Regions from separate parts of the Noviherbaspirillum sp. ST9 genome, predicted to be linked through region 2. Evidence: riboswitches for the same ligand, from Rfam matches in the RefSeq annotation. Region 2 holds a riboswitch; the other holds the start of a gene.

Region 1 (14,247 bases), on a different contig from region 2:
CTTGCCCTCCTTGTCCTCATCGAGCTGCACCCGTCCCTTCGACGACAGGTTGGCGCTGGTGGCGCGCAGGTTGACCTTTGCGGTGATGAAGGGTTGCAGGGGCAGGATGTCGACCGCCTTGATGTCGAGTGCAAGGTCGGCATGCAGCGGCGCCAGGCCAACGGCGCCATTGACCGCCAACTGTCCCGACTTGTTGACCCCGGCCTTCAGGTCCAGGCGGGCGCGTGAGGCCGGTTCGGTCGACAGGCCTTCCATCGTCAGGTTGACCGGCGACACCGTCGTGACGACCGGTTCGCGCGCCCCCTGGTCTTCCATGCGGAAGGACCAGTTGCTGATGCCCGCGCGGGCGATGTTGACGGCGTACCCCTTGCCTTGTTCGGCGGCCTGTTGCTTCGGTTCCGGATTCCGCGACACGCCGGTTGCCGCGGGAAGGTTGCGGTTGACCAGGACGTCCGCACCGGCGGAAGTGATCTCGCCGATGTCGACGCTTTGTTTGCCGGTGTCGATCGCCAGCTTGCGCAGCGCGAGGTCGAGCTTGCCGGCGGAAGCGCGCAACGGATGGGCGGAATGCTCGTCCGCATAGCGCAAGGCGGCGTTGCGCACCGCCAGTTCGCCGAGCATCACCTTGAGCGCGAGCGGCTTGTCCGCCGTCTTCTGCGGCGCAGGGGCCGGTTCCGCCGGCGGCATGAGGCTGGCCAGGTTGAGCCGGCCATCCGGTGCGCGCGTCACGTCCGCCTGCAGGCCGTCGAGGCGAATGCGCGACAGGTCGATCCGGCCAGCGAAGACATCCGCTTCGTTCAGCGCGACGGCCAATTCCTGGAGCCGCAGGACGGGTTTTCCGGCCACGTCCGCGACCTGCAGCGATTTCAGCGCGGCTTCGCCCTGCAGCAGCAGCGCCTGTCCCTCGCCTCCCTGGCGGAAGCGGGCGGTGAGGTTCAAGTCCAGCTTTGCGCCCGAAATGCGCGCCTGCGGCTTGACGGGCAGGTATTCGATGTAGCGCGTCAGGTCGAGGCCATCGAGCCGGAGGTCAACCACCGCATCCGCCGGATCGGCAAAGGGGCGCGCCTTGCCCTTGAACTCGAACGGTGCACCGTTGACCTTCGCGCGCAGCAGCGGCTCGACGAAGATGTCGACCTGCGAGGGCAGCGACGACACGAAGGGAATGCCGAGCGCGATGTCAGTGACGGCATGCGAGGCTCTTGCAGGCCGGTCGTCAAACGCAATGCGGCCGCCATCGATCTGGATGTTATTGACAGCGAAGCGCGCGGGTGCGTCCGAGGGCGGCTGGCTGGAGGCCAGTTCGACGATGTCGTCGATGTTGTAGCGGTGCGGCGCGGTGCGCGCCAGGTGCACATAGGGCGCGGAGAGACGCACCTCGCGCACGACCGGCGCCAGGCGCAGCAGCGATTCCGACGAGAGATTGACGTGCAGCAGGTCGAAGGAGGCGAAGACTTCTTCGCTCTTGCGCTCCCGCACCTTGACGTCGCGCAGCGTCAGCGTCAGCGCATACGGATTCACTTCCACCGCGCCGATGCTTGCCTCGCGCTGGAGCTTCTCGGCAATGATCGTTTCGGCCTGCGAGCGGATCACGCCAGGCAGGATGAAAAATCCGACGACGCCGTACGCGAACACCGCGCCGGCCAGGGTGGCTGCGCTACGACGCAGCGTCGGATGTGTTGCCCAGGCGGGCAGGCGGCGGGAAGTGGATGGCGGCATTACGCTTACCTTAGGTGCAACGGGTGTTGCACGATTCTACCAGCCGCGTTTCCCCTGCACATCAACCTGCGGGCCAGTCGCTGAACGGGAACGGTGTTTCCTCAGTCGCGAAGGTGAGGAATTGCACCACCTGCTTCAGGTAAGTGCCCACGCTGCGGCCGAAGTCCATCAGCCGCGCATTGGGTGCATCGTTCAACAGCACGATCAGGAACTGGATCACCGCCAGGATGAACAGCAGCGTGACCGATACCTGGTAGGCCAGCATCATCAGCAGCATGAACAGCGCGCGCATCCAGAGGCTGCGCGCGCCGGTGTTGGTTTGCTCATTCATGATCGGTCCTTTCAGGAGGCGAGCCTGCCGAGCTTATCCATCCGGGCGAACCACTTTTCGGCATCCTTTTCCTTCAGGTTGCCCACGCCGCCGATCAGCGATTCATGGACCGGAGAAATACCGACGAAGCCGAGGATGTTGCGCTCCAGCGATTTGATGCTGTGCGCGCGGAAGTACCAGCGGTAGACGGCGGCCGGCATGCCCATGGTGACGACGACACGCGCGGAACGGCCGGTGAGGCCCTTGCTCGTGAATGCATTCCTCTCTCCTTTGAATGCAAAGCCGGGCCGCGCGACCTGCTCGAGGAAGCCCTTCAGCAAGGCTGGCATGTCGCCCAGCCATAGCGGGAAAAAGAACACGATGTGCTCGGCCCACTTGATGGCGGCCTGTGCATCGGCGAGGCCGGACGGCAACGTGCCCTGCTCCCATTCCCGCTGGCTGCGCAGCAGAGGGAAGTCGAGCGTGGCAACGTTGAGGTGGCGGACTTCGTGCCGGGCGGCGAGCGCGCCGGTCGCGTAGGCGTCTGCCAGCGCATGGCAGAGGTGGCGCTGCGTGGAATCGGGGTGGGCTTGAACCAGGAGAACGTGCTTGCTCATGATGCCTCCCTTTGGTGTGCGGTCACAATGACACTGTCCGCCTGGGAGAGGGGGAAATCAATGAAATGGATCAAGGAAAATGTGACATATCGAGGAATGGGCGGTGCCTGGAATCATGATGGCGGGCACCGCTCTTCACTGCCGGCACGCCCTCTTCTCCCGTCGTTCCCGCCTGCGCGGGGATGACGGGGTTAGGGGGAGATGAAAACCGCCCTAACCTGCCCGCCCACGCAGGCAGGCACTCCCGTCACAGCTTGTCCTGCACCACCTCCGCCCGCCCCTTCGGATGCCTGCGCAACTTGTTCCTCACCTTCCGCACCAGCCCCTCGAAATCGTCCATGTAGGTAAACACCGCCGGCACCACCAGCAGGCTCAGCACCGTGGACGTAATCAAGCCGCCGATCACCGCGATCGACATCGGCGAGCGGAAGCTGGCGTCGGCCACACCAAGGCCGATCGCGATCGGCAGCATGCCCGCACCCATTGCCAGCGTCGTCATGATGATCGGACGCGCGCGCTTGTGGCAGGCATCGAGCAGCGCGTCAAAGCGCGACAGCCCGTGGTCGCGGCGGGCGACGATGGCGTATTCCACCAGCAGGATGGAGTTCTTGGTCGCAATCCCCATCAGCATGATCAGGCCGATCAGCGACGGCATCGAGAAACTCTTCTGCGCGACCAGCAGGCCGACGAAGGCGCCGCCGAGCGACAGCGGGAGCGCGGCGAGAATCGTCACCGGATGCAGGAAGTCCTTGAACAGCAGCACCAGCACGATGTAGATGCACAGCACGCCGGTCAGCATCGCCAGGCCGAAGCTGGCGAACAGTTCGCCCATCACCTCGGCGTCGCCGACTTCGACCACCCGTACGCCCGGCGGGAGATTCTGTACCGCCGGCAGCTTGTGCACCAACGCGGTCACGTCGCCCAGCGGCAGGCCGGACAGTTCGATTTCGAAGTTGATGTTGCGCGAACGGTCGTAACGGTCGATCACCGCGGGGCCGCCGGTGACTTCGAGGTCGGCGATCTGGCCGAGCATGACCGGCCCGCGCCTGCCGGGCACCGTCAGCCTTTCCAGCACGCCGAGGTCTTCGCGCGCGGCCTCGTCCAGCTTGACCACGATGGGTACCTGGCGCTGCGACAGGTTCATCTTCGGCAAGGACACGTCGTAATCGCCGACGGTCGCAATGCGCAGGGTCTCGCCGATGGCGCTGCTGGTGACGCCAAGGTCGGCTGCGCGGGCGAAGTCGGGACGGATGGCGATTTCCGGACGGATCAGGCTGGCAGTCGAGGCGACGTTGCCCAGGCCGGGAATGGTGCGCAGGTCTTTCTCAACGGCCAGCGCCGCCGCGCGCAGCGCATTGGCATCCTCGCCGGTCAGCACGAGGATGTATTTCTCCCCCGAGCCACCGAGTCCGACCTTGGTGCGCGCGCCGGGCAATTGTTCGAGCGCGGTGCGGATATTGGCCTCGATCCCTTGCTTGCGCGGACGATCGCCGCGCGGCGTGAGCTGGATGGTCAGCGTGGCCTTGCGCGCCTCGGCCGCGCCCTGCGGTGCAAACGGGTCGCCGCCGGCGCTGCCGCCGCCGATCGTGGTGTAGACGCTCTTGACGTGTTCGACACGGGAGATCAGCGCGCGCGCATGTTCCGCGGCTTTCATGGTGTTGGCCAGCGTCGATCCGGGCGGCAGTTCAATGTACACCTGCGTCTGCGAATTGTCGTCCGGCGGAATGAAGCCGGTGGGCAGCAGCGGGATCAGCATGATGGAGCCGATGAAGAACAGCGTGGCCGCGATCATCGTCGTCATCCGGTGCTTCAGGCACCAGCCGGCCCATTTCATGTAGGTCTTCATCCAGCGCGGGTCGCCATGGTCGTCGACGATGGGCTTGAGGATGTAGGCGGCCATCATCGGTGTCAGCACACGCGCCACCACCAGCGAGGCGAACACCGCGAGCGAGGCGGTCCAGCCGAACTGCTTGAAGAACTTGCCGGCCACGCCGCTCATGAAGGCGGTCGGCAGGAACACCGCGATCAGGGTGAAGGTGGTGGCGATCACCGCCAGGCCGATCTCGTCGGCCGCCTCCATCGCTGCCTGGTAGGGCGTCTTGCCCATGCGCAGGTGACGCACGATGTTTTCCACTTCCACGATGGCGTCGTCGACCAGGATACCGATCACCAATGACAACGCGAGCAGCGTGACGACGTTGATCGAAAAACCGAGGAGGTACATGCCGATGAAGGCGGGGATCACCGACAGCGGCAGGGCGACCGCCGACACGAAGGTCGCGCGCCAGTCGCGCAGGAAGAGCCAGACCACGACCACGGCGAGCAGCGCGCCTTCGAGCAGCAGCTGCATCGAACCGTCGTACTCCTCCTCCACCGGCGTGACGAAGTTGAAGGCCTCGGTGATTTCAAGATCGGGGTACTGTTCCTTCAACTCGGCCAGCGCTTTCTGCACGGCCGCGCCGACCGTGACTTCGCTCTCGCCCTTGCTGCGCGACACTTCGAAGCCGACCACCGGCTTGCCGTTGAGCAGGGCGGCGGAACGGCGTTCGGCGATGGTGTCGCTGACGTTGGCGACTTCATCGAGGCGGATGCGGCGGCCGTCGGACAGGGGCAGTTCGAGACGCGCCAGCTCCTCGGCGGATTTCACCGTGGCGAGGGTGCGCATCGGCTGTTCGCCGCCGCCCAGGTCGGCGCGGCCGCCGGCGCTTTCGCTCTGCATCATCCGCAGCTGGCGCGAGATGTCGGCCGCGGTTGCGCCAAGCGCCAGCATCTTGCCGGGGTCGAGCGCCACGCGCACTTCGCGTGCGACGCCGCCCACACGATTGACCGCGCCGACGCCACGTACCGACAGCAGCTTGCGCGAGATATCGTTGTCGACGAACCAGGACAAGGCTTCCTCGTCCATGCGCGGCGAATAGATCGTGAAGGCGAGCACCGGCTGGGCGGCGAGATCCATCTTGTTGACGATGGGATCGCGCACATCGCCCGGCAAGTCAGCGCGTACCCGCGCTACTGCCGAGCGGACGTCGTCCACCGCTTCCTGCACCGGTTTCTCGAGGCGGAACTCGGCGGTGAGCGTAACGCCGCCGTCCTGCACCTTGGTATAGATGTGCTTGAGGCCCTGCACGGTGGCGATCGAATTCTCGATCTTGCGCGCGACTTCGGTTTCGAGCTGCGCGGGTGCGGCGCCAGGGAGGGATACCGACACGCTGACCGTGGGCAATTCGATATCCGGGAAATTCTGGATCTTCATGCCCTTGAAGGAGAGCACGCCGGCAAAGGTCAGCATCACGAACAGCATGACCGCCGGTATCGGGTTCCTGATCGACCAGGACGATACATTCATCATTGGGTGCGCTCCTTATTTCGCCGCGGGCTTGCCGTTCGCATCCGTTCCATTGGCGGACATGTCGCTCGCCAGGCGCACGAGATCGCCGTCGTTGAGGAAGCCTGCGCCGCTCACCACGATGGCCGCGTCGGCCTTCAGCCCTTCCAGGATTTCGACGCGGTCGCCGATGCGGCGTCCGGTCCTGACCTTGACCTGCTGCACGCGGTTCTCGGGCGTCACGCGGAACACATAATTGAATCCGTCGCGCAACACGACCGCCTGCTGCGGCACGGTCAACGCGGAAGAGGTGCCGAGGTCGAACTCGCCGCGCGCAAACATGCCGGCCTTCGCGGGCGGCGTGTTCTCGTTTGATGCGGTCAGGTCGACATAGACGATGGCCGCGCGGTTCTGCGGGTCGACGGTCGGGCCGACCATGCGCACCTTGCCTTTCAGCTCGGCGCCGTTGACGGCGACGATGGATGCCGGTGTGCCGGTCTTCACACGGCCGAGTTCCGCCGAGGTGACCTCGGCACGCCATTCAAGGCGGCCGCGGCGGATCATGCGGAACAATTCTGTCCCGGCGGGCACGACGGCGCCGACGGTGGCGGCGCGCGCGGAAATGACGCCGCTGTCCGGTGCCACCACCTGCACCTTCTTCAGGCGGAGCTGTTGTGCGCAGAGCGTCGCCTTGGCCGCTTCAACCTTGGCCTTCTGCGTCTGTTCGGCGGTGAGGTACTGGTTGATCTGCGCCTCGCTCAGCGCGCCGGTGCTCTGCAGGGTGCGCGCACGGGCCGCATTGGCGGCGGCCTCGGCGGCATTGGCCTCCGCCTCCATCAGTGCGGCCCGGGCCTGGGCCACGTCTGCGGCGACGGATTCATTGGCAAAGGTCGCCAGCACCTGTCCCGCGCGTACCTGGTCGCCGACGTTCACCAGCACGTCGGCCAGGCGCAGGCCATTTGATTCGCTGCCGATGATCGCTTCCTGCCACGCGGCGATGTTGCCGTTGGCCGCGAGGCGGATGGGCATGGAGACGGTCTGCGGACGGACCGTCGATACGGTCAGTGCAGGCTTCGGACCGGCGGCCTTCTTGTCGTCCGCCGCCGTGGAATCCTGGGACAGGAGTGTGGCCCCGCTGGCGAGGACAAGCAGCGCAACGAGGACGAAGGCGGCGGGTTTGAATTGGAATGGCTTCATGTCGTTGTTTCCGTCATTCATAGGTCGAGATCTTGCGTGTTCATTGCATTGCGGCGGTCCAGCCGCCGCCGGCGGCGCGATAGAGGGCGATCCATGCGGCGCGGCGCTCTCTTTCCAGCGCGACGAGCGCGTTTTCCGAGGCGAGCCGGTTGCGGCGTGCCTCTTCCAGCTCGACCAGGCTGGCGAGCCCGCTCTTGTAGCGCGCCTCCGTCGCATTGAACGACGACCGGTAGCCTTCGACCGCGATGCGCGCATCCTCGCCGCGCGCGGCGGTGCTGTTCAGGTTGACCAGTGCTTCTTCCACCTCGCGTACCGCCTGGCGCACACGCGCCCGATAGGTGGCGACGGCGGCCTCGTAGCGTGCCTGGGCCGCTTCGACGTTGGCCGCGCGGCGTCCGCCGTCGAAGACCGGCAGCGACAGGGCCAAGGGGCCGATGGACCATGTGGACAATTCCACATCGGTTCCGCCTGTACGGAAGCTGGCGCGCCCCACGGAACCGCTGAGCGACAGGCGCGGGAAGCGCTGCGCCTGCGCGCCGCCGATGTCGGCGCTGGCGGCGGCGACTTCGCGCTCGGCGGCAAAAACGTCGGGGCGCTGCGACAGCACTTGTGCCGGCAGGCTGTCGATGACGATGCCGGTCTCCGCGGCGGGCGCGGCAACGGTGGACAGTTTCTGCCGCAGTTCCGGCTCGGGCAGCGCCGTCAACGCGACCAGTGCCTTGGTGCCGGCGTCGCACTGCGCACGTTGCTGCGTCGCGCGCGCATTCGCTTCAGCCGCGCTCGCGCGGGCCAGGGCGGCGACTGCGGGGGCAGTGAAACCGGCCTGCCGGCTCAGGTCCGCCAGGCGCGCGGTTTCGCCGCGCGACGCGGCATCAGACAGGGCTATGGCAAGAAGGCCGTCACAGGCACGCTGGCTGTAATACAGGTTGGCCACTTCCGCCGCGACCGACACGCGCGCCTCGTGCCAGCCGGCGGTCGCGCCTTCAAGACGCGACTGCGCAGCATCACGTGCCGCCCTTCCCGCGCCGAACAGGTCGATCTCCCATGCGGACTGGAAGCCGGCCTGGGCCGTCGTTGCCATTGGCTGCGGGGGCTGCGCGCTGCTGCGGGCGACGCTTGCCCCCGCGTCCAGCGTCGGCAGCAACGCCGCACCGGAGGCGACACGCAGCGCGCGCGCCTCGTCGATCCGTGCACGCGCGGATGCGATCGTGGGACTTGCCGCCTGCGCCGACGCAATCAGCTGTGCCAGCATCGGATCGCCCTGCTGCTGCCACCATTGCGCGAGACCCGCGACGTTGCCGCCGTGCGGCAGGGGCGCGTGCCACTGCTGCGGTGCGATCGTTGCGAGCGGGGCCGGCGGCTCGGGGGTTGCACACGCGGCGAGCACCATGGGCAGACCAACGGCGAGAAGCTTTTGACGTTTGTTCATGGTTCTTTTTGTTGTGGCGTTTCGCGACGGCGACGCGTGAGTGAGGGTGTCGTCATGTCTCAGTAAAAGACAAGTGTGTTCGAGGCGACTTGCGCCCGGCGCCGGCACTGCCGTTCCAATGTGAACGGCATGGAAGAAAAGTCAGTCTATCCTGACCGCCGCGCCGTATTCCGGATGGCGGCCCAGGTAACCGGCGATGAACTCGCAACGGGCAACGATCTTCCGTCCGGCGGCTACGGTATCGTCCAGCGCAAGCTTCGCGAGCTTCGAACCATAGCCTTTTCCCTCGTGCCCCTCGCCCACCTCGGTATGCGTGAAGACAACCGCGTCGCCGTCGAGCTTGTACTCGGCGATACCGACGACTTCATCGTTATCGAGCAGTTCATAACGTTGCTGCTCGCTGTTGTTCCTCAGGGTTGCACCACTCATGATTCTCCCGTATTCAGTCTACGTCGGCACACACGTTGAAACTTGTCTTTCATTGCGCAATTGTAGTGCAAGGCCGACAAATCGGATTCAGCGTCCGCGCAAGCTTTTTGCCGCGCGCCATGCCGCCAGCGCCTTGCCCGCCAGGCGCCATGGAAGGGTGTGTCCCTGCCCGGCGCGATGCAGGACCCAGCGATTTGCGGCCAGGGTGGCGCCCTTGCAGGCCGTCTGGAATGCGCTGCCGGCATGGCGGACAAGCGCGCCCGGGGAACGATACAGCGCCAGATGATGAAATGCCTGGAACTCGCCGAGCAGCGCGGTCTTGTAGTCGTACCAGCTGTGGCCGAGGTGAAAGCGTTCCGCTCCCGTCTCGATGGCATGGCAGGCGGCGAGATAGCAGCACAGCATGCCGAGCCGGTACGAATCGAACTCGGCCTCATGGGTGTTCACGCGTGAGATGCAATTCTTTCCGAAGCGATACAGTAGCGTGCCGCCGCAGATACGCCCGTCGATGCTTGCCGCCAGCACCGCGCCGCACTGCCGGACGAGCGTGACAATGCGCTGCGCCTCCTCCTCATCGATGGCAAAGGCCATGCCTTTGGCCGCGATGCGAACGCGGCTCAGTTCGATGATGTGGCGGATCATGCCTTCGTCGGCTTCCGTCCGTTCGTACACGGCATGACGAAACGTGGGGAAATCGCGCTCCAGGCGGTGGCGGTGACGCTTCAGGTTCTTGCGCGTGGCCGGACCGAGGCGCGCAAGATATTCCTGCGGCGTGGACGGCAACGGAACGATGAAATCTTCGGCGCAGAAGGCTTGCTGGCGCAACAAGGGGATGTGCGACGCGGCCGTCTGCACGGCGTGGAATTCGATGACATCCACAAGGGGGGACTGTGCGAACATGTGGCGCGCAAAGCGGAGCACTTCGTCCGCGTCGAGCCGCATGCCTTCATTGACGACGCGGATCCGGCTGCCTTCGCGGCGAAAAAGGAAAACAGCTGCCGGCGTGCCATCCCTGTAGGCGACGTAAGTGCTGACACCTTCAAGGCTGGCGCAATGGCGAAAGTACGCAAGGGAGGAGTAGAGCGTTCCGTACAGCCTGTCCAGCTCGGGACCGACAAAGGAAGGCACTTCGTTGTCATGCACGGCGATTCCGGCCGGGGCCGGGACCGCGGAGAGGGGCTTCGCGTCGAATGGCACCGCGTATGGTGGACGCCTGCATCAATGGCAGCGTCGCGTTACCTGCAATATGAGGCGGAAAATCGCTCCGCCGGAGAGACTGCGAGCGTCTGACCGGGAGGGAAGTTCCCGCGCCCCCATCGCACGTGATCTTGTTCTACCGCAATCAAGTGCGTGTTGGCCTCCAAAGACAAGCCCGGATGGCTACCCTCTTTTTCTCCGTCAGCTTGCCATGGATAAAGACATGTCCCTGCCCTCCCCATCCGCCAACATTGCCCTTCACCATGCGCTCGGCCACCACCAGCGCGGCCGCCTGAAGGAAGCGGAGCAGTTGTACCGCTTCGTCCTCAAGACGCATCCCGGGCACGTCGATGCCGGCCGCAACCTTCTGGCGTCGATGCTCAAGGGCGGCCGCTATGCCGAGATGGAAAGCGCGGCACTGGAGCTGGTGAAGGATGCGCCACGTTTCGGGATCGCATGGAAAGGCATGGGCGTAGCGCAGCTGATGCAGGGCAAGGATGCGGTGCATGCCTTCCGCATGGCGGTGCAGCATCTGCCGGATGACGCGGAGTCACTCGAAAACCTCGGGCTGGCGCTCAAGCGCGCCGGACAGCAGGAAGAGGCGGAACGCTGCTTGCGCCGGGCGGTCATGCTGAATCCCGCCTCTGCAAGCGCGTGCGTCAATCTCGGCAATCTCCTGCGCGAAACCGGGCGCGTCGAGGAAGCGGCGGCCTGCTTCCGCCGCGCAATCGAGAGCCGCCCCGACAATGCGGATCTCCACGCGCAGCTCGCTGCTGTCTTGCAGGAGCAGGGCAGCAGCGACGCGTTGCCTCAGGGCTCGTCGCCGGACGACGCCGCGTAAAACTTTCTCACGTCCCGCACATAGCGTCGCGTCTCGTTGAACGGCGGCACGCCGTTGTACTTGCGGACGTTGCCGGGGCCGGAATTGTAGGCGGCAAGCACCTCGTCGAAGGTCGCGTGCGTCCGCATCAGGTATTTCAGGTAAGCGGTGCCGGCGTGGATGTTCGTCTGCGGATCGAACAGCGCATGTGCGTTGACGACGCCGACGAACTTCGCCGTCCCCGGCGTGACTTGCATCAGTCCGCGCGCATTCTTCTTCGAGCGCGCCTTCGGGTTGTACCCGGATTCCTTCTGGATCACCGCATGGATCAGGCTCGGCGGAACGCCGTGACGCAGCGACGCATTGACGACCATGTGGTGGTAAGGCTTGGCGTCGCAGGAATGGCAGGTCGCGTTGTCGACGATATCCTGGATCGATTCGCTGTAATCCGGCGCGGGCAGCAGCGTGCGCGGCGATGCGGCGCGCCCTGCCTTGCGGAAGGCGCGCGGCTCGATACCAAACGTGCCCCACTCGGCGAGCACGTCCTGCGTGCGCACGCGCTTCTTGCGCGCCGACTCCGGTGCGACCTGGGTGGCGACTGCCTGCTGCTCGTTCTCGACGCCCGGGGCGGATTTGAAGGGCAAGGGTCCTGCACATGCGGCAAGCAATGCCGCGAAAAAAAGAGCGGACAACACCTTCACCGCCCTGGCTGTCACTGCCGCACGCGCCAGCAGGGAATTGCTGGCGTTCCCCCGCGCGGTTGCATTGTTGCTGCACATGGTTCCTCCGCTCGCGGCACGCAGATGTGCCGCATGGCCGGCATGCATTCGCGAAGGAAGTTGCTGGAGTGAAGAAAGCTGGAGGGCGGCAGGATGCGAGCGGACGGGTATCCACTCGGCAGCCCTGCTGTCATAGACATATGCCCTTAGACCAGAAGCTTTGCGTCCCCGCCTTTCGACGGGTTTGCCCTTATCGGAATGTTTGCTGCCGGAATCAGGATACGCCAATCATTTCCCAATAGAAAATGACTGAAGCATCTTGATACAAGTGCGAGGCAAATTCGCCACGAAACGATAGCGGCTTGACACGATCTACTGACACAAAGCCAACGTCTCCGGCACGATTGACTTGGTTCTGCCCGGGGGTGATACTAAATTGACATATCCAGGAGAAACTGTGGTCAAACGAATCGCCATTAATACCGGCGGGGGCGACGCGCCCGGCCTCAATGCTGTCATCCGTGCAACCGTGCTCGCCGCCATCAATCGGGGCTGGGAATGCTACGGCATCCGCGACGGCTTCAACGGCATCCTCAATCCCGACCGCTATGCTGACGGCGGCGTGTTCCGACTGACGCGCGATGGCGTGCGCGGCATCGCGCACCTGGGCGGCACGATCCTCGGGACGACCAACAAGGGCAATCCGCTGCACTATCCGGTGCAGATGCCGGACGGCACGACCAGGGACACGGACCGCTCCGGCGAGATCCTCGACTACTTCGCGAAGGAAAAACTCGACGCCTTGGTGGCCATCGGCGGCGACGGCTCGCTGACGATTGCGCATGCGTTGCACAAGATGGGCCTGCCGGTGGTCGGCGTGCCGAAGACCATCGACAACGATCTCGACAAGACCTTCACCACGTTCGGCTTCGACACGGCGGTGGCGTTTGCGACCGATTGCCTGGATCGCCTGCACAGCACGGCGGAGAGCCACCAGCGCGTGATGGTGGTGGAAGTGATGGGGCGCTACGCGGGATGGATCGCCCTGCATGCCGGCATTTCCGGCGGCGCCCACAGTATCCTGATCCCGGAAATTCCCTTCGACATCGAGAAGGTGGCGGAGAAAGTGCGCTGGCGCGACGGACTGGGCCGCATGTATTCGATTGTCGTCGTTGCCGAAGGTGCGGCCCCCGTGGAAGGCGGACGTGAAGTGGCCGAGGCGGCAGGCACCGGACATGCCGAACGCCTGGGCGGCATCGGCGAACGCGTTGCCCGCGCGCTGCAGGAGCGCACCGGCAAGGACGCGCGCGTCGTCGTACTCGGCCATCTGCTACGCGGCGGCAGCCCGACCTCCTTTGACCGCCTGGCTGCACTGCGCTTCGGCGCCGCGGCGGTGCGCGCCCTCGAGCAGAACATGTCCGGGGTGATGGTGTCGCTCGCCTTTCCAAACGTCGAATACGTCGCGCTCGAGGAAGTCGCCGGACGCATGAAAGGCGTGCCCCTCGACAGCGACACGCTGCAGACGGCGCGCGACATCGGCATCAACTTTGGCGACTAGCATGGGACTCAATACCAACTACGCGGAAAGCGAACCGGCACGGGCCGAGGTCGATGCCCTTCCCGGCCCGACCGTCGTCGAATTCGGCGCGCCCTGGTGCGGCTTCTGCATCGGCGCACAGCCGCTGATCGAAAAGGCCTTCGACGGCCATGACAACGTTCGCCACATCAAGATCGAGGACGGTCCGGGGCGCAGGCTGGGCCGTTCTTACCGGATCAAGCTGTGGCCGACGCTGGTCTTCCTCAAGGACGGCGTTGAAGTCGCGCGTCTCGTGCGTCCGTCCGATGCCGGCGCGATCGGGCAGGCACTGGCGCAGCTCGACAGCTGACGCGAATGCAGGGTTCTCTCGGCACTGGCAGAGAAGAAGCGCCGCAGCCGTGTAAGATTGTCCGATGGATAATCTGAGTCACTCCCTCGCCGGCCTCGCTGTCGGTGAACTCCTTCACCGCAGCCTGCCGCAGGAAGCCGATCCCGGCCAACAGCGCATTCGCCGCCGCCTGCTCCTGTTCACCTCCTGGGCGGCCAGCAACTTCCCCGACCTGGATCTCGTGCTGACGCCGGTGCTGCCGGTGCCGCTCGGCTACCTGATGCACCACCGCGGCCATACGCACACGCTGCTGTACGCGATTCCGCAGGCACTGCTGCTATGGGGACTGATCCTCCTCCTGTGGCCGAACGCGCGCCGCCTCATCGACGCCAGCGCCACCGCGCGCAAGGGCTTCTTCGCGGCATTGTCGATCGGGCTCGTGCTGCATCTGTCGATGGACTTCCTCAATTCGTACGGCATCCATCCGTTCCATCCGTTCGACTCGCGCTGGCTGTATGGCGACATGGTGTTCATCCTTGAGCCATTCTTCTGGATCGCATTCGGCGTGCCGCTGGCGATGATGACGCCGCCGGCGCTGCGCATCCTTTCCCTGGTGCTGCTGG
Region 2 (14,247 bases):
GCTTGCGCCGAATACGCGCCGTCGCTTTGCACGAACTGCCAGTACACATAGTCGAAGGATTGCAGCAGTTCGTCCAGTTCCTCGAAGCTGGTGTCTTCGCTGCCCCAGGTCACGCGCGCCGTGAGCGACCCGCCCAGCTTTCCGCGAATGCCTTCGACGCGGTTGATCACCCGGCGGTACACGCCCTTGCCGCGAAACCCGTCGGTAATTTTTTCCCCGCCGTCCACCGACACCAGCACGTTCGACAGCTTTGCCAGCAGGGTGTCCGGCAGGCGGTGCAGCAGCGTGCCGTTGGTCTGGAGCTGGAAGCGGAAATGCGGATAGCGCTGCATGACCTGCTCCATGAATTCGACGTTGAGCGTCGGCTCGCCACCGTAGAACGTGACGTACTTCTCGTGCCGGTCGAGGTGGGTGCGGATGAACTTGTCGAGTTCTTCCAGCGAATAGCTGGGTTTGCCTTGGGAATTGACCACCGAACTCTCGGAACAGTAGGTGCATTTGAGATTGCAGCGCAACGTGGTAAAGAGGTTCAGTTCGACGCGGTTGCCGATGATGGGATGAAGGGCCGGCAAAAGGGAAAGCGGAGAAACGATATCGTTCATGTTGTTATTGCGATGGGGTGATGCGCGAAATGCGCGGAAAAAAGCAGGTCTCGCCGCCCGGTCGGGGCGGTTACGCGAGGAAGATCAGTTTCATCAGTGCAGGCTCATGAACTTGAGCGGATCGACGCGCCACCGGTCGGGCGATTCATGACTCATGATCCTGTCGCCGCCGCCCATGCCGAACGGCCGAGAGAGATCGACCTGCTCCGGCCGGATGTAGGTGTTCGAGCGGGTACTGAAAAAGACATTCACCTTGGGTTTGAGCAGGTCGGTTTCGTGCGGCTCGACCACTACGCCGAGGCGGCCGGACTGCAGCCGGACCAGCGTGCCGACCGGGTAGATGCCGACGCAGTGCATGAAGGCTTGCACGGTCTGCGGATTGAATTCGTTCTTGCTCCACTCGAAGATCTTGCGCAAGGCATCGGCGGCGGGGATCGCCTTGTGGTAGCAGCGGTCGGACGTCAGCGCGTCGTACACGTCGACCAGCGAGGCCATCTGCGCCAGCATGCTGATGCTTTCGCCGGGCAGCCGCTTGGTGTAGCCGCTACCGTCCATGCGCTCGTGATGGTGCAGCGTGATGTCGAGCGGAATCTCGCCGACCGATCCGGAGCGCAACAGGATGTCGTAGCCGTCCTGCGGGTGGCGCTTGACGATGGCGTATTCCTCTTCCGTGAGCTTTCCCGGCTTGTTGAGGATCTCGTCGGGCACCAGCGCCTTGCCGATATCGTGCAGCAATCCGCCGAGCCCCGCCTGGTGCATGGTTTCCGCATCCATGCCGGCGGAGCGGCAGAAGGCGACCACCAGCGTGCACACGGTGACGGAATGCAGGAAGGTGTAATCATCCTTGCTCTTGATGCGCAACAGGCCGACCAGGGCGCCGGGATTGCGAAGGATGGATTCGGTGATCTCCTGCACCACCGGCTCGACCTGGTCGAGTTCCACCGCGCGGCCGAGACGTACGTCGCGCATCGCATCGCGCACGATACGGTGGGCGCGATGCTTCACCTGCGCGGCACGGTGGAGTTCTTCACCCACGGAAATGCGCAGCCGGTTTGTGGAAGGTTCGCTGGCCAGGGATTGCAGTTCGGCTTCGATCACCGCCTGCGCCTGCTCCGCGGTCGGAGCATCGGTCACATCAAGCCCGCGTTCGGTATCGATATAGATTTCGCGCAAGCCCGCACCCGCGATCTTCTCCAGCAGGCCCTCGGACGAGACGAGTACCCGGTTGGTCAGGAAGGGATGGTTGATCCACGAGCAATTGAAATCGTGGACGAACATGCCGACCTTGAGCTGACCCACTGGGATTTTTTTGATCATGGTTGCGAACGGAACGCGCGGAAGGCTAATGATGCCGCAAAGCAAATTCCTGGGCCTTGATCTAATGCAAGCAAGTCGGACTTGCTGTTTGAAATACTGTTTCCCCTGCGCAAACTACGTACGGCTTACGTTCGGTTTCCATCTGCGCCGAGGACGAGGGAGACAGTCTTGGATGGGGTGGGCATGGTAACAAGAATGCGCGGAGGAACAGTCCCATGTTACCCGCCCCTTGATGTTCCGGAAAGTGCGGCCCTTATCGTGCCGGGAGCCAAGCTTCGAATACCGTCTCGCCACCCCCCGCGGCGACATCGACGTCGCCGCCATGGACGCGCAGGATCTCGCGTGCAATGAACAATTCCAGGCCAAGGTCGGCGGGAGGATTGCCGTCGGGGTTGGCGCCGGCAATGGCAAGCTGCGCGATGGGATCGAACATCGTGCGCATCGTGTCGGGTGACATGCCCTGTCCCTTGCATGTCACGCGGAAGACAATGCGTTCATTCGACGCGGACGCATGCAGGAGGATGGGCATGCCGCGCGCGCCGTTGCGCGAGGCGCTGTCGAGCAGGTTGCGCAAGGCCTGGCGCAGCCGCGCGATGTCGGCAATACCGTCGAGGCAGCTCGTTTGCTCGAACCGGAATTCGCAGCGGGGATGCTCCGCGCGGATATCTTCCAGCGCCTCATGGCAGGCAGCAACGAGATCGACCGGCTTCCTTGCGACCGCCATCTTCTTGCCCAGGCGCGAGCGGGCGAAGTCGAGCACGTCGCGAATCATGCCTTCCATTGTTCCGGCACAGCGGCTCACCCGGGCTACCGCCTCGCGCTTGCGATCGGACGGTGCATCGTCGCGCCCAAGATACTGGCATGCCATATGGATGGCGCTCAATGGTGTGCGCAGGTCATGGCCAAGCATGCCGAGGAGCAGGGAGCGCGTGCGTTCCACCTGCAACGCGTATTGCGCGATTGCCTCGCCGACGGCGAAGTCGAGCGCATCATGGAATCGCCTCCAGTCTTCCACGGCGTGCCCGTCGGCCGGGTTCCACACGGCGGGAACGACGACGCGCAGCAAGCGCAGTGCTTCACCGACTTGCTGGACATCGAAGTCCGGACGCGTGCGCAGGGCGGTCCTCACGGTGACCGCTGCGGAGGAATCGGACTGGCGGGCATTGGCCTCGATGTCCGCCGCAATGGCCATGAGGATTTGCTTCGCCTGGCCCTCGAACGGCAATACCGTCGGAAGGGCCGCGCGTTTCCACTCGGCGATGATCCGGTCGATATTGTCGACGATGAAGGTTGGCAGTCTCGGCATGTCCCGGCAAGGATGACCATGGGAAAAGCAGCGGCCATTGTAACGCCGTTTCCGGCCGTGCATGACGGTCGTTACGCCCTGCAACACCCGCGAATTCAACATTGATTGCCCGCGCTCAAAACAGTAACAGCGACGCACTGCAACATACGCCAATGACCTTACGGCAAAGAGGACAATGTCTGCAAATTCGATGACCTGGATCAATACCGCCTGCGCCGTCGCACTGGCTTCCCTGTGCAGTACCGCGCCTGTGCTTGCGTTCACCTTCGATGACGTCGCGTCAAAGGCGCGACGACTCGCCGCGGCCGCCTATGTGAAGCCGGAAAAGAATGTCTCCAAGGCGCTGGCGAACCTCGACTATGACCAGTACCGGGATATCCGCTTCGATCCGTCACGGTCCTGGTGGCGCAATGCGAAGCTGCCGTTCGAACTCGCCTTTTTCCACCAGGGGCGCAATTTCGATACGCCGGTCAGGGTGCACGAGATCGTGGGCAAGAACGTGCAAGAGATCCGCTTCGACCCGAAGTCCTTCCATTACGGCGCGAACGAGTTGCAGCCCAGGGATCTGGCCGGCCTGGGCTTTGCCGGCTTCCGCGTGCACTATCCGGTGAACACGACGAAGTACAAGGATGAAGTGCTGGTCTTCCTCGGCGCGAGCTATTTCCGTGCGGTGGGCAAGGGACAGTTGTACGGGCTCTCGGCGCGCGGGCTGGCAATCGATACGGCACTCAATTCAGGCGAGGAATTCCCGCAGTTCACGGAGTTCTGGGTGGAACGCCCCTCCCCCGCGGCCAAGGAGCTGACCATCTATGCCCTGCTCAATTCGCCGCGTGTCGCAGGCGCCTACCGCTTCACGCTGAAGCCTGGCGTCGATACCGCCGTGGATGTGAAGGCGCAACTCTATCTGCGCGAAAACGTGTCGAAGCTGGGCATCGCGCCACTCACCAGCATGTATTTCTTCGGCGAGAACCAGCGCGCTCAAGTCGAGGATTACCGTCCGGAAGTGCATGATTCCGACGGTTTGGCGATCCAGTCGGGAACCGGCGAGTGGATCTGGCGTCCATTGTTGAACCCCAGGCGTTTGCTGATGACCTCGTATGCGCTGAGCAATCCGGCGGGATTCGGATTGATGCAGCGGGATCGCCAGTTCAACAGTTACGAAGACCTCGAAGCGCGTTATGAAATGCGCCCCAGCGCCTGGGTCGAGCCGAAGGGGCAGTGGGGTGCCGGGCGGGTGGAGCTGATTCAGATTCCGACGCCGGACGAAACCAACGACAACGTCGTTGCCTTCTGGGTACCCGACAACCCGCCGCGCCCCGGCGTGCCTTTCGATATCGAATACCGGTTGCTGTGGCAGAAGGATGCGGAAAAGCGTCCGCCCTCGTCGTGGACGGTGCAGACGCGCCGCGGCCATGGCTGGGTGAAAAAGCCGGATGACAGCATTGCGCTGTCGGTCGATTTCGAAGGTCCGGCGCTGAAGAAGCTTGCGGCCGGCGACAAGGTCGACGCGGTGGTCAGCGCCGACGCCAACGGGAAGATCATGGAGACAAACACCATCCGCAACGATGCAACGGGCGGATGGCGCATGACTGTCCGGCTGCGCCGCACCGACGAAAAGAAACCGGTGGAGTTGCGCGGGTACCTCAACAGCAACAACAACGCCTTATCAGAAACGTGGAGCTATATCCTTCCCCCGGAGTAAGAGAACGATCGCCATCCGACGCACCGGCCGGCGATTACCTTGACCGGCTGCCGCTGAACGACGCGCAACGCCGCGACATCGAACTGCGCATGCCATCCCAGGCGCCGATGACCGGCCTGCACCATGCCCTTGCCGGCAGGCTTGCCGACCGCGACAACCCGGCCTTCGGCTCCATCACGCGAAGGCTGCAACTCGCATTCGATCGCCGCAGCACCGAAGCACAGCCCGCAGGCAACGTCCGTCGTCTCGATATCGAGCGGCGCAGGCATGTGCGCATGCAATTCACACCGCCCCTCCACCGTGCGCCGATGGCGCCGCATCCCTGGGGCGAACTCAATCCTATCCTGCGCTGGTCGGAATCGCGCATGCGTCGGCGCAACGAGTGGCAGGATCGGCGCGAAGACCATGCGGACCGAAAACCCTGGCCGGCGGACATGCCGCTGCCTGAGCCGGACGACAGCATCGACGGGCCCGATCCGCGTGGCCACTGGCGTTATCTTGGCAACGTTCGCCGCATCATCCTGCTCGCGCTGATGCTGTCGCAGACGGCAGTCGCCACCTGGTTCATGGGCAAGGTGCTGCCTTACCAGGGAACGGCCAAACTGGAAATGCTCGTGCTCGCACTGTTCGCCATCCTGTTCTGCTGGGTCTCGGCGGGATTCTGGACGGCGATGGCGGGATATCTCGTCTTGCTCCGTGGGAGGGACCGGTATGGCATCGCGGGCAAGGTGGATGATGCCGTTCCCATTCCTGAACAAGCGCGCACCGCGATCGTCATGCCGATCTGCAATGAAGACGTGCCGCGTGTCATGGCGGGCTTGCGCGCCACATATGAGTCATTGGCGCGCAGCGGCGAACTCGCGCACTTCGACTTCTTCGTGCTCAGTGACAGCAGCGACAGCGACGTGCGCGCGGCCGAGCTCTCGGCGTGGGCCTCGCTGTGCCGCGCGGTCGATGGCTTCGGCCGCATCTTCTACCGTCACCGCAAGCGCCGCGTGAAGCGCAAGAGCGGCAACATCGACGACTTTTGCCGGCGCTGGGGAAAGAACTACCGCTACATGATCGTGCTCGACGCCGACAGCGTGATGAGCGGTGCCTGCATCGCGCGACTGGTGCGCCTGATGGAAGCCAACCCTGGCGCCGGTATCATCCAGACCGCGCCGGTGGCGGCCGGACGTGACACCCTTTACGCACGCATCCAGCAATTCGCGACACGCGCCTACGGCCCGCTGTTCACTGCCGGCCTGCACTACTGGCAACTCGGCGAATCGCATTACTGGGGCCATAACGCCATCATCCGCGTCGCGCCCTTCATGCGTCATTGCGCGCTTGCTCCCCTGCCCGGCCGCGGTTCGCTGGCCGGTGAAATCCTGTCGCACGATTTCGTCGAGGCGGCACTGATGCGGCGCGCGGGCTGGTCGGTGTGGATTGCCTACGACCTGGAAGGCAGCTATGAAGAAATGCCGCCCAATCTCCTGGACGAACTCAAGCGCGATCGTCGCTGGTGTCACGGCAACCTCATGAACTTCCGCCTGTTCACGGCGCGCGGCATGCATCCCGTCCATCGCGCCGTCTTCGTCACCGGTGTCATGGCCTATCTATCGGCGCCGCTGTGGTGCCTCTTCCTCGCACTGTCGACAGGCATGCTGGCAATGCATGCGCTGACCGAGCCGCAATACTTCACCGAACCGCGCCAGTTGTTTCCCATCTGGCCGCAATGGCATCCGGACAAGGCGATCGCGCTGTTCTCCGCGACGGCGACATTGCTGTTCCTGCCCAAGCTGCTGAGCGTATTGCTGATCTGGGCGCACGGGGCCCAGCAGTTCGGCGGCAAGTTGCGCGTACTGGGCAGCATGTTGCTGGAGGTGCTGTTTTCGATGCTGCTCGCCCCGGTGCGCATGCTGTTCCATACCTGGTTTGTCGCCGCGGCCTTCCTTGGCTGGGAAATCCACTGGAAGTCGCCGCCGCGTGGCGATTCCGAAACCGGCTGGCGCGAAGCGCTGGCCAAGCATGGATGGCATATGGCGCTCGGCGTGTTGTGGGCGGCTGGGGTGTATCTGCTGAATCCATCCTTCCTGCCCTGGCTGCTGCCGATTGCCGGCGGGCTGGCATTGTCGGGGCCGATTTCCGTGTTGTCGAGCCGGGTGTCGCTTGGCCGGCGCTTGCGAAAGGCGAAGTTGTTTGCGATACCGGAAGAACTGGCGCCCCCGCTGGAGCTGAAGGCGACCGCGGACCATCACGCGGCCGCGGACTCCCCTGCGGATTTTTCAGGGGCCACGGTGGATCCGGTGCTCAATGCGCTCGCCTGCGCGGCCGGCCGGCCTCGCGTCCGCGCGGAGGCATCGATCACGGTGACGCCGGCGCTGGTGCGCGGCGGTCCGGCGATCCTCAGCCATGCGCAGAAGAATGCGCTGCTCGACGACCCCTATTCCTTGTCGCAATTGCATCTGCAAGTCTGGTCGTCCTCCAGATTGCCGCAGCGATGGGTCAGTGATGATGATGCATGCCGGGCAAATGCAGCGGATGGTGCAGGTCCTTGAAGCTCTTGTCGTGCTCGATCAGGTGGATCACGGCCTTGACGATCGCGACCATGACGGCACGTTCGCGGTTCGGATGGTCGGCGAAGTAAACGATCACCGGCCCCGCCTTGACCGAACTGCAGCGCGATTCGCCCGCCTCCTTGTGGAAGCTCAGCGGAATGCCGTACTGGGTCAGCAGCGCTCCGCAGGCGTGCCAGTCACGCGTCCATTGCGGCACGGGTTCCGTGTTGATCCAGAGCGTGCCCGCGCTCTCGCAATACTCCTCCACTTCATGTCCGAGCAGCTGCGCCAGGTGGCGCTCCTTGGCCACACAGCTGCGGAAATACTCTTCATCGCTCATGCGCATGGAATTTCCCCTCGGCAACCTACCGTTCCGGATATGATTCAGAATAGCACCGGGCTGCGCTACGACAACCCGGCTTGAGCTTTCCTTTATGACAACGATCCCGGATAATCTGTTCCCACCATGAACACGCTTTCTGCCGATCTCGTCGAAGACCGCATCTACGTGCTGCGCACGCGCTGGGAGCGCTATGTCGCCGAAGGCCGGTTCGAGCAGTTCATCGAGTTCGCGGTCGCGGTCAACAGCCTGACCGAATACTTCAGCCGTCTGCGGCTGCCCGGCCTGGTGCGCTTGTGCGAGGGTCTCGAGAACGCGGCACTGGCCAAGCTGGGCGACGAAGAAACCCATCCGGTCCCGCAACAGGACATCCAGTCACTGCAGCGCCAGGTCGACACCCTGCTCGGCGCGGTGGCAAGCTCGCGTCCTTCCGCCGCCGGCCGGCGCGCGGACGAGCCGCCTTCCACGACGGATATCGACTGGATCAAACCGAGGGCTATCTGGATGGTGGCCGCGCCGGAGAAGCGCGAGATGGCCGACGCCCTGGCGCGGCAGCTCAAATTTTTCGGATTCAAGATGTTTGCGCTCGACTGGGACGCATTGCGGCTTCCGGAGGACATGCCGCTGGCGGTCCTGTTCATTCCCGCTTCCGACGAACCGGGCGACGTGCAGTTCGACTGCATAGCGGCAATCCGCAAGTCCTGCCCTGCGAGCCAACTGTTTTATCTCGGCGTGCAGTCCGCAATCGAGCCTATCGTCGAGCTCATGCGCGCCGGCATCGATGTCACCATTCCCGCCGAAGACCAGCCTGCCATGGTGCTCAACTGCGTGCTCGACCTCGTGCAGAGCAACGAGCAGGAACAGTACCGCGTGCTGGTGGTCGAGGATTCCCGCGTGGCGGTGGCACTCATCCAGCGCACCCTTGCGCAGCACGACATCGACTGTCACGCAATCAACGATCCGGCCCGGCTGCTCGAGGCGCTCGAATCGTACAAGCCCGACCTCGTCCTCATGGACATGCACATGCCGCGCTTCAATGGCGTGGAAGCGACGCGGGTGCTGCGGCAGATGGCCGCGTACAACGCGCTGCCCATCGTCTACTTGTCCGGCGAATCCGATGTCGGCATGCAGGTGGAAGCCCTGCGTCTCGGCGGCGACCAGTTCCTGGTGAAACCGTTCAACCCGGTGTTGCTGGCGGCGGTGGTCAAGACGCGCATCGAACGCTTCCGCGAAACGCGGCGCTCGACACGCCTCGACGGCCTGACCGGACTGTTGAACCACACTTCGGCCAAATCGCGCCTGCAGTCGATGGTTCGCGAGACGGAAACGCAGGGCGCGCTCACCGTGGCAATGATCGACATCGACCATTTCAAATCGATCAATGACACGTACGGCCATCCGGTCGGCGACCAGGTGATCCGCGGCCTGGCATGGCTGCTCAAGGGGCGCCTGCGCTCGGTGGACCTGATTGGGCGCTACGGCGGGGAAGAATTCATCATCGCGCTACCGGGGGTGGATCTGGCGCGAGCCGTTCCCGTGATCGACCGTATCCGCCGTGATTTCTCCGCGCTGCCCCATGCGCACCCGCAAGGTGCGTTGTACGCCACCTTCAGCGCCGGCGTGGCCGCCTTCCCGAGCATCCACCATACTGCCCCTGGACTGACCGAGGCAGCAGACCAGGCGCTGCTGCAGGCGAAACGTCTCGGGCGCAATCGCGTCGAGTCGGCGGACTAGGCGGCAGCAAGGCGCCAGAGCGAGGTGACTTCCGCCGCGCGTGCAGCATGCAGCGGATCCGTCACGTCGGCCGCCTTCGGATGCCGCGGTCGCGCATCCAGCTTCCCGATCACCTTCAATCCAGCCTTGTCGATCCAGGCCTGCAGTTCGTCGCGCGTGCGCAGCCCGAGATGTTCGGCAAAGTCAGAAAGAATCAGCCACCCCTCGCCACCGTGGGCAAGGTGCGCCGCCAGTCCGTCGAGAAATCCGCGCAGCATGCGGCTGTCGGGGTCGTAGACCGCGTATTCGATCGGTGAACTCGGCCTTGCCGGTACCCACGGCGGATTGCAGACGACCAGTGGCGCGCGGCCTTCGGGGAATAAATCTGCCGTAATCAGTTCGACCTGCGGCGACAGGCCAAGCCGGTCGATATTTTCCCGTGCACAGGCCAGGGCACGGGGATCCTGATCGGTAGCGACGACGCGCCTGATGCCCCTTTTCGCGAGCACGGCGGAAAGCACTCCCGTACCAACGCCAATGTCGAATGCCAACGCTGTCGACGGCAGTGGAGCCTGCGCCACCAGGTCCACATACTCCCCGCGCACGGGTGAGAACACGCCGTACCAGGGATGGATCTTCGCGCCGAGGGCGGGAATGTCGACGCCCTTCTTGCGCCATTCGTGCGCGCCAACCAATCCCTGCAACTCGCGCAGCGATGCCACGTACGGCTCCGGAGCCGGGCCGTAGGCTTCGTCGCATGCATCGCGCACATCGGGCGCGCGCCGCAGTGGAACAACATGGCCGGCGTCGAAAGGCAGCAGCAGCATGCCGAGGATGCGCGCGCGCTGCGCCTGCGCCTTGCGGTGAAGATGGAAAGCCTCGGCGGGTGTGGCCGGAGCGGCCTTGCCGGTTTTCGGCTTGCGGTCGGTGCGCCGTGCCAGCGCCTGCAGCAGCTGCCGGGCATTCTGGAAATCGCCGCGCCACAACAACGCGGTGCCTTCGCATGCCATGCGATAGGCGGTATCGGCGTTCGTCCGGTCGTCGGCGATGGCAACGCGCTTGGGCGGCGGAACGGCGGCTTCGGAGCGCCAGCGAGCGGAGCGTTCCTGACCTGCCTCGGTCCAGTGGATGACAGGGTATGCGCTCATCGTAGGGAAGTGGTTGGATGCAAGAAAGCGGTCGCGCCTGCTGCACGACCGGGGATGGCGCATTCTATCTCAGGCAGCCTGCGATACCGTCCGGTCGCCTTCCGCCAGGCGTACATTCTTGGGCGTCATCGGCTTGCCGCATTCCGAACACTGTTGGCCTGGCCGGGACAGTTTTCCGCACTCCGTATGCAGCAGCCGGACCGGCGGCGCATCGTCGCGCGGCAGCCACTCGTCCCCCCATCGCATCAGTTCGAGCACCACGGGAAACAGCGCGACACCGGCTGGCGACAGCTCGTACTTGAAGCGCACCGGGCGCTCCTGGTACGGGCTTTTGGCCACGAGACCACCCTCCACCAGCTTGGCGAGACGGTTGGTCAGGATATTGGTCGCCGCGCCGGTCTGCTTCTGCAGCTCATCGAAACGATGTGCGCCGCGGAACAGTGCGCGCAGCACGAGCAGCACCCATTCGTCACCAATCAGCTTGACGGACCGGACGATCGGGCAGGTCAGCGGGGCACCGCACTTTTCGGGTTTATCGGGCTTGTCCATAATTTTCATTGTACTCACTTGCAAAATAAAAGTCACTGGCTTATGATGAGTTCGTAGCTTGCATTTTGCAAGTCACTATCTTCTTCGGGTAGCGACTTGCGAATTGGCAGCTTTCAGGACGCGGCACTGGTTTTGCCGCCTTTAATTTCCTTGGAGAACACAAATGAACGCCAAACTGTCCAGCATCGCCATTGCCCTTATCGCCACCACCGCCAGCGCATTTGCGGCTGACCCCGTGCTTACGCGTGCCCAAGTACGCGCCGAAGTCGAACAAGCCTACGCCCGCGGCGAACTGAATCGTCAGAACGAGTTCGTGGAGTACACCAACGTTCCGGCGACGGCGCCGCGCGCCCAGGTTCGCGTCGAACTCGACCGTGCTTACACCCAGGGCCAGTCCGTGACGCAGCAAGCGGAATTTGTCGAGCACAACGCCCCGACGGGCGGAAAATCCCGCGCCGAGGCGCGCGCCGAACTGGAACAAGCCTATGTGCACGGACAGGTCGGCAACCAGTCCGAATTCGTCGAGCACACCAATATTGCGACCAGCAAGGCGCGTGACGAGGCCATCCGTGCTGCGAAGTCGGTGCGCGCCGGTACGTCTTCCGGCAGCTGATCCGCCATGCGGCTGTCCGTTGCCGCCTGAAGTCTGTCTCACCCATACCAGCCCAGTATGGGTTTGGCCCGCCCCTTCGCGCGGGCCTTTTTTCGCGCTCCATTCCCGACCACGACGCTTTGCTCCGCGTTCCATGCATTTCGTCGCATTCCCGTGGCGAAGCGCTGGCGCCGGAATTATCGTGAAGCCATCTTGACAAGGAGATGCGAAATGAAAGAAACCACGAAACAAAGCGGCACCAAGGGCTTCACCTTTCCGATGATCCTTATCCTGGCCGGACTGCTCATGTTCCTGACAAGAAACGGGCTGGTCGACCGCCAGCTGGTCCTGCAGCTGCTGCCGCTGATACCGGTTGCCATTGGCGGATCGCTGTTGGTCTCGCGCCTGCGCCGCAAGGCTGGCTAGGACCGGACATGGATACCGAGGTCGTCCTCTTCCTGCGCGATGAGGTTGCTGACGCGGCGCTTCAGGAGGCGCTCGCCGAGGCGTTCGGTGTTGCCCCGGATACCGCAGACAAGCCGCTCGTCGTCCGGTATGTCCAGGGCTTTGCCATCGGCGTCAGCCTTCCGTGCGAGGAAGGCTTGCATGCGGAAAAGGCTGCGGCCTTGCTATCGACGCGCCTGGACACGGCTGTCCTGCTCGAATCATGCGCTGGCACGCAATGGATTCTCTTCGCGCCAGGCGAGCGTGGTCCGCTTGATGTACAGGTGGTGGAATTGCGGCACGGACTGGACGTCCTCATGCCCTTGGTGGTGACGGCGGCGTCGCCTGGCGCGATTCACGCGTAAGCGCTATCGCCTCTGTCCGAAATATCGACCGCCGTTTTCCTGGTGCCGCCGCTCGGCGATCGCCCACAGCTTGCTGCCGCGCGTGTTACGGTCGTCGAACGCGCGCCTTTTTTCGGCAGCGCTCGCCTCATCCTCTTCCAGCGCTTCGGCAATATCCCGCTTCAGCGCCTCCCGGAACGCTCCCGAAGACAGGCACTTCGCATCCTTGCCCACCACGATCGTCATGGCATTGCCGCTGCGCGTGAAGCCGCACTCGGCGAACGCGATTGAAGGCAAAAGCATCAGGACGGCAAGGAGATGTCTAGGCATTGGCATTCCAAAAAAGGCAAGGCATGCCAAGGCGTGAAGCTTGACTTCGCTTCAGAAGGCGGCCCCGCTACCATGAGGGACGGTGTCCCTGTTAGGCCGGAAGCTTTGCGTCCCGGCCTTTCGACCGGTTTGCCCTGCGTGGATTGATACAGGAAGTATAGCAGCAAGCCGGATTTTTGTATCCGTACGGAAACTTTTTTGAAATTCGGGTGAATTTCCGCACGCCCTGCGCCATCCGGCGATTTTGTTTACCATTGAAAAGCACGAGTGTTCGAATTTCTCAATCAACCAAGAAATCCCATGACGACCCATCCCTTCGACCAGGCGCTTGCCCTGGAGGCGGAAAGCGACGACCTGTACCGCGGCACAACTTCCGAGCATTACTGGAACATGATCTCGCCGTTTGGCGGCACCACGGTCGCGACCCTGCTGCAAGCGATTCTGTCGCACCCGCGCAGGTTGGGCGACCCGCTGGCAATGACCGTCAACTTTGCGGGGCCGCTGCAGAAAGGGACATTCCGGATACGCGTGCATCCGGTACGAACCGGCCGCTCGACGCAGCACTGGCAGATGGACATTCGCCAGGGCGAAGATGCGGAACCGGCGATTACCGGCACCGCCGTGTTTGCGGTACGGCGCGATGCCTGGTCCGACACCGAATCGACGATGCCGGACGTGGCCGCACCGGAAGAGCGCGCGCGCTATGCATCACCGGCCAACGTGCCCTTCCTCCAGATGTACGACGTGCGCTATGTCGACCGCGATCCGCTTTCCGGAGGCCGCGAAAGCGACACGCAATGCTGGATCAGCGACGTGCCGCCGCGCGCGCTGGATTTCCCCTCGATTGCCGCGCATTGCGACACCTTCATTCCCCGCCTGTTCGTACGCAAGGGCGGTCCCACACCGATCTCGACCGTGACGCTGACGATCAACTTCCACGCGGACAGCGCCGCATTGCGGAAGGTGGAAGGCCACCATACCTTTGCAATGGCAAAAGCGAATGCCTTCAACGGCGGATATTACGACCAGGAGGGAAAGGTCTGGTCCAGGAATGGCATCCTGCTGGCGACCACGCATCAAATGGTGTGGTACCGGGACCAGTCGCTATGAGCCTTAGCGCTTGGGCGCTTGGCCGTAATACATTTCCGCTTGCTGCACGGGCATCGGCAGTCCCTGCGGCCGCGGCCGGCGAGCGACCGCGCGCGTGATCGGCGGGGAGTTTGCCTCCATGGTCTTGACGGATGCGACGAGACCTTCACGGAAGGCATTGCGGAACTCTTCCGACTTGAAGCATTTGTTGTCGGACTTCTTGCTCACGAC

What was found. A riboswitch is a leader RNA that binds a small molecule or an ion and turns the genes downstream of it on or off. The one in region 2 is predicted to bind cyclic di-GMP.
Region 1: another riboswitch for cyclic di-GMP. It lies ahead of ACNOHI_RS00085 (lytic transglycosylase domain-containing protein); the one in region 2 lies ahead of ACNOHI_RS10510 (hypothetical protein).

What each region holds. Positions count from the first base shown of each region.
Region 1 is NZ_JBLWFR010000001.1:20,933-35,179, reverse strand. It holds gene ACNOHI_RS00130 (DUF748 domain-containing protein) at 1-1,716, opposite strand, end outside; gene ACNOHI_RS00125 (DUF4389 domain-containing protein) at 1,778-2,047, opposite strand; gene ACNOHI_RS00120 (NAD(P)H-dependent oxidoreductase) at 2,059-2,646, opposite strand; gene ACNOHI_RS00115 (efflux RND transporter permease subunit) at 2,891-5,989, opposite strand; gene ACNOHI_RS00110 (efflux RND transporter periplasmic adaptor subunit) at 6,005-7,165, opposite strand; gene ACNOHI_RS00105 (efflux transporter outer membrane subunit) at 7,206-8,594, opposite strand; gene ACNOHI_RS00100 (GNAT family N-acetyltransferase) at 8,736-9,023, opposite strand; gene ACNOHI_RS00095 (GNAT family N-acetyltransferase) at 9,111-10,166, opposite strand; gene ACNOHI_RS00090 (tetratricopeptide repeat protein) at 10,444-11,061, shown strand; gene ACNOHI_RS00085 (lytic transglycosylase domain-containing protein) at 11,031-11,819, opposite strand; cyclic di-GMP riboswitch class I at 11,934-12,018, opposite strand; gene ACNOHI_RS00080 (6-phosphofructokinase) at 12,217-13,317, shown strand; gene ACNOHI_RS00075 (thioredoxin family protein) at 13,319-13,645, shown strand; gene ACNOHI_RS00070 (metal-dependent hydrolase) at 13,710-14,247, shown strand, end outside.
Region 2 is NZ_JBLWFR010000004.1:293,315-307,561, reverse strand. It holds gene ACNOHI_RS10570 (radical SAM protein) at 1-602, opposite strand, end outside; gene ACNOHI_RS10565 (HD-GYP domain-containing protein) at 696-1,919, opposite strand; gene ACNOHI_RS10560 (sensor histidine kinase) at 2,173-3,225, opposite strand; gene ACNOHI_RS10555 (glucan biosynthesis protein G) at 3,416-4,927, shown strand; gene mdoH (glucans biosynthesis glucosyltransferase MdoH) at 4,900-7,467, shown strand; gene ACNOHI_RS10545 (aminoacyl-tRNA synthetase) at 7,415-7,813, opposite strand; gene ACNOHI_RS10540 (diguanylate cyclase) at 7,934-9,541, shown strand; gene ACNOHI_RS10535 (methyltransferase) at 9,538-10,668, opposite strand; gene ACNOHI_RS10530 (winged helix-turn-helix transcriptional regulator) at 10,738-11,217, opposite strand; gene ACNOHI_RS10525 (DUF4148 domain-containing protein) at 11,381-11,830, shown strand; gene ACNOHI_RS10520 (hypothetical protein) at 12,041-12,235, shown strand; gene ACNOHI_RS10515 (hypothetical protein) at 12,244-12,618, shown strand; gene ACNOHI_RS10510 (hypothetical protein) at 12,622-12,927, opposite strand; cyclic di-GMP riboswitch class I at 12,982-13,071, opposite strand; gene ACNOHI_RS10505 (acyl-CoA thioesterase) at 13,228-14,037, shown strand; gene ACNOHI_RS10500 (hypothetical protein) at 14,041-14,247, opposite strand, start outside.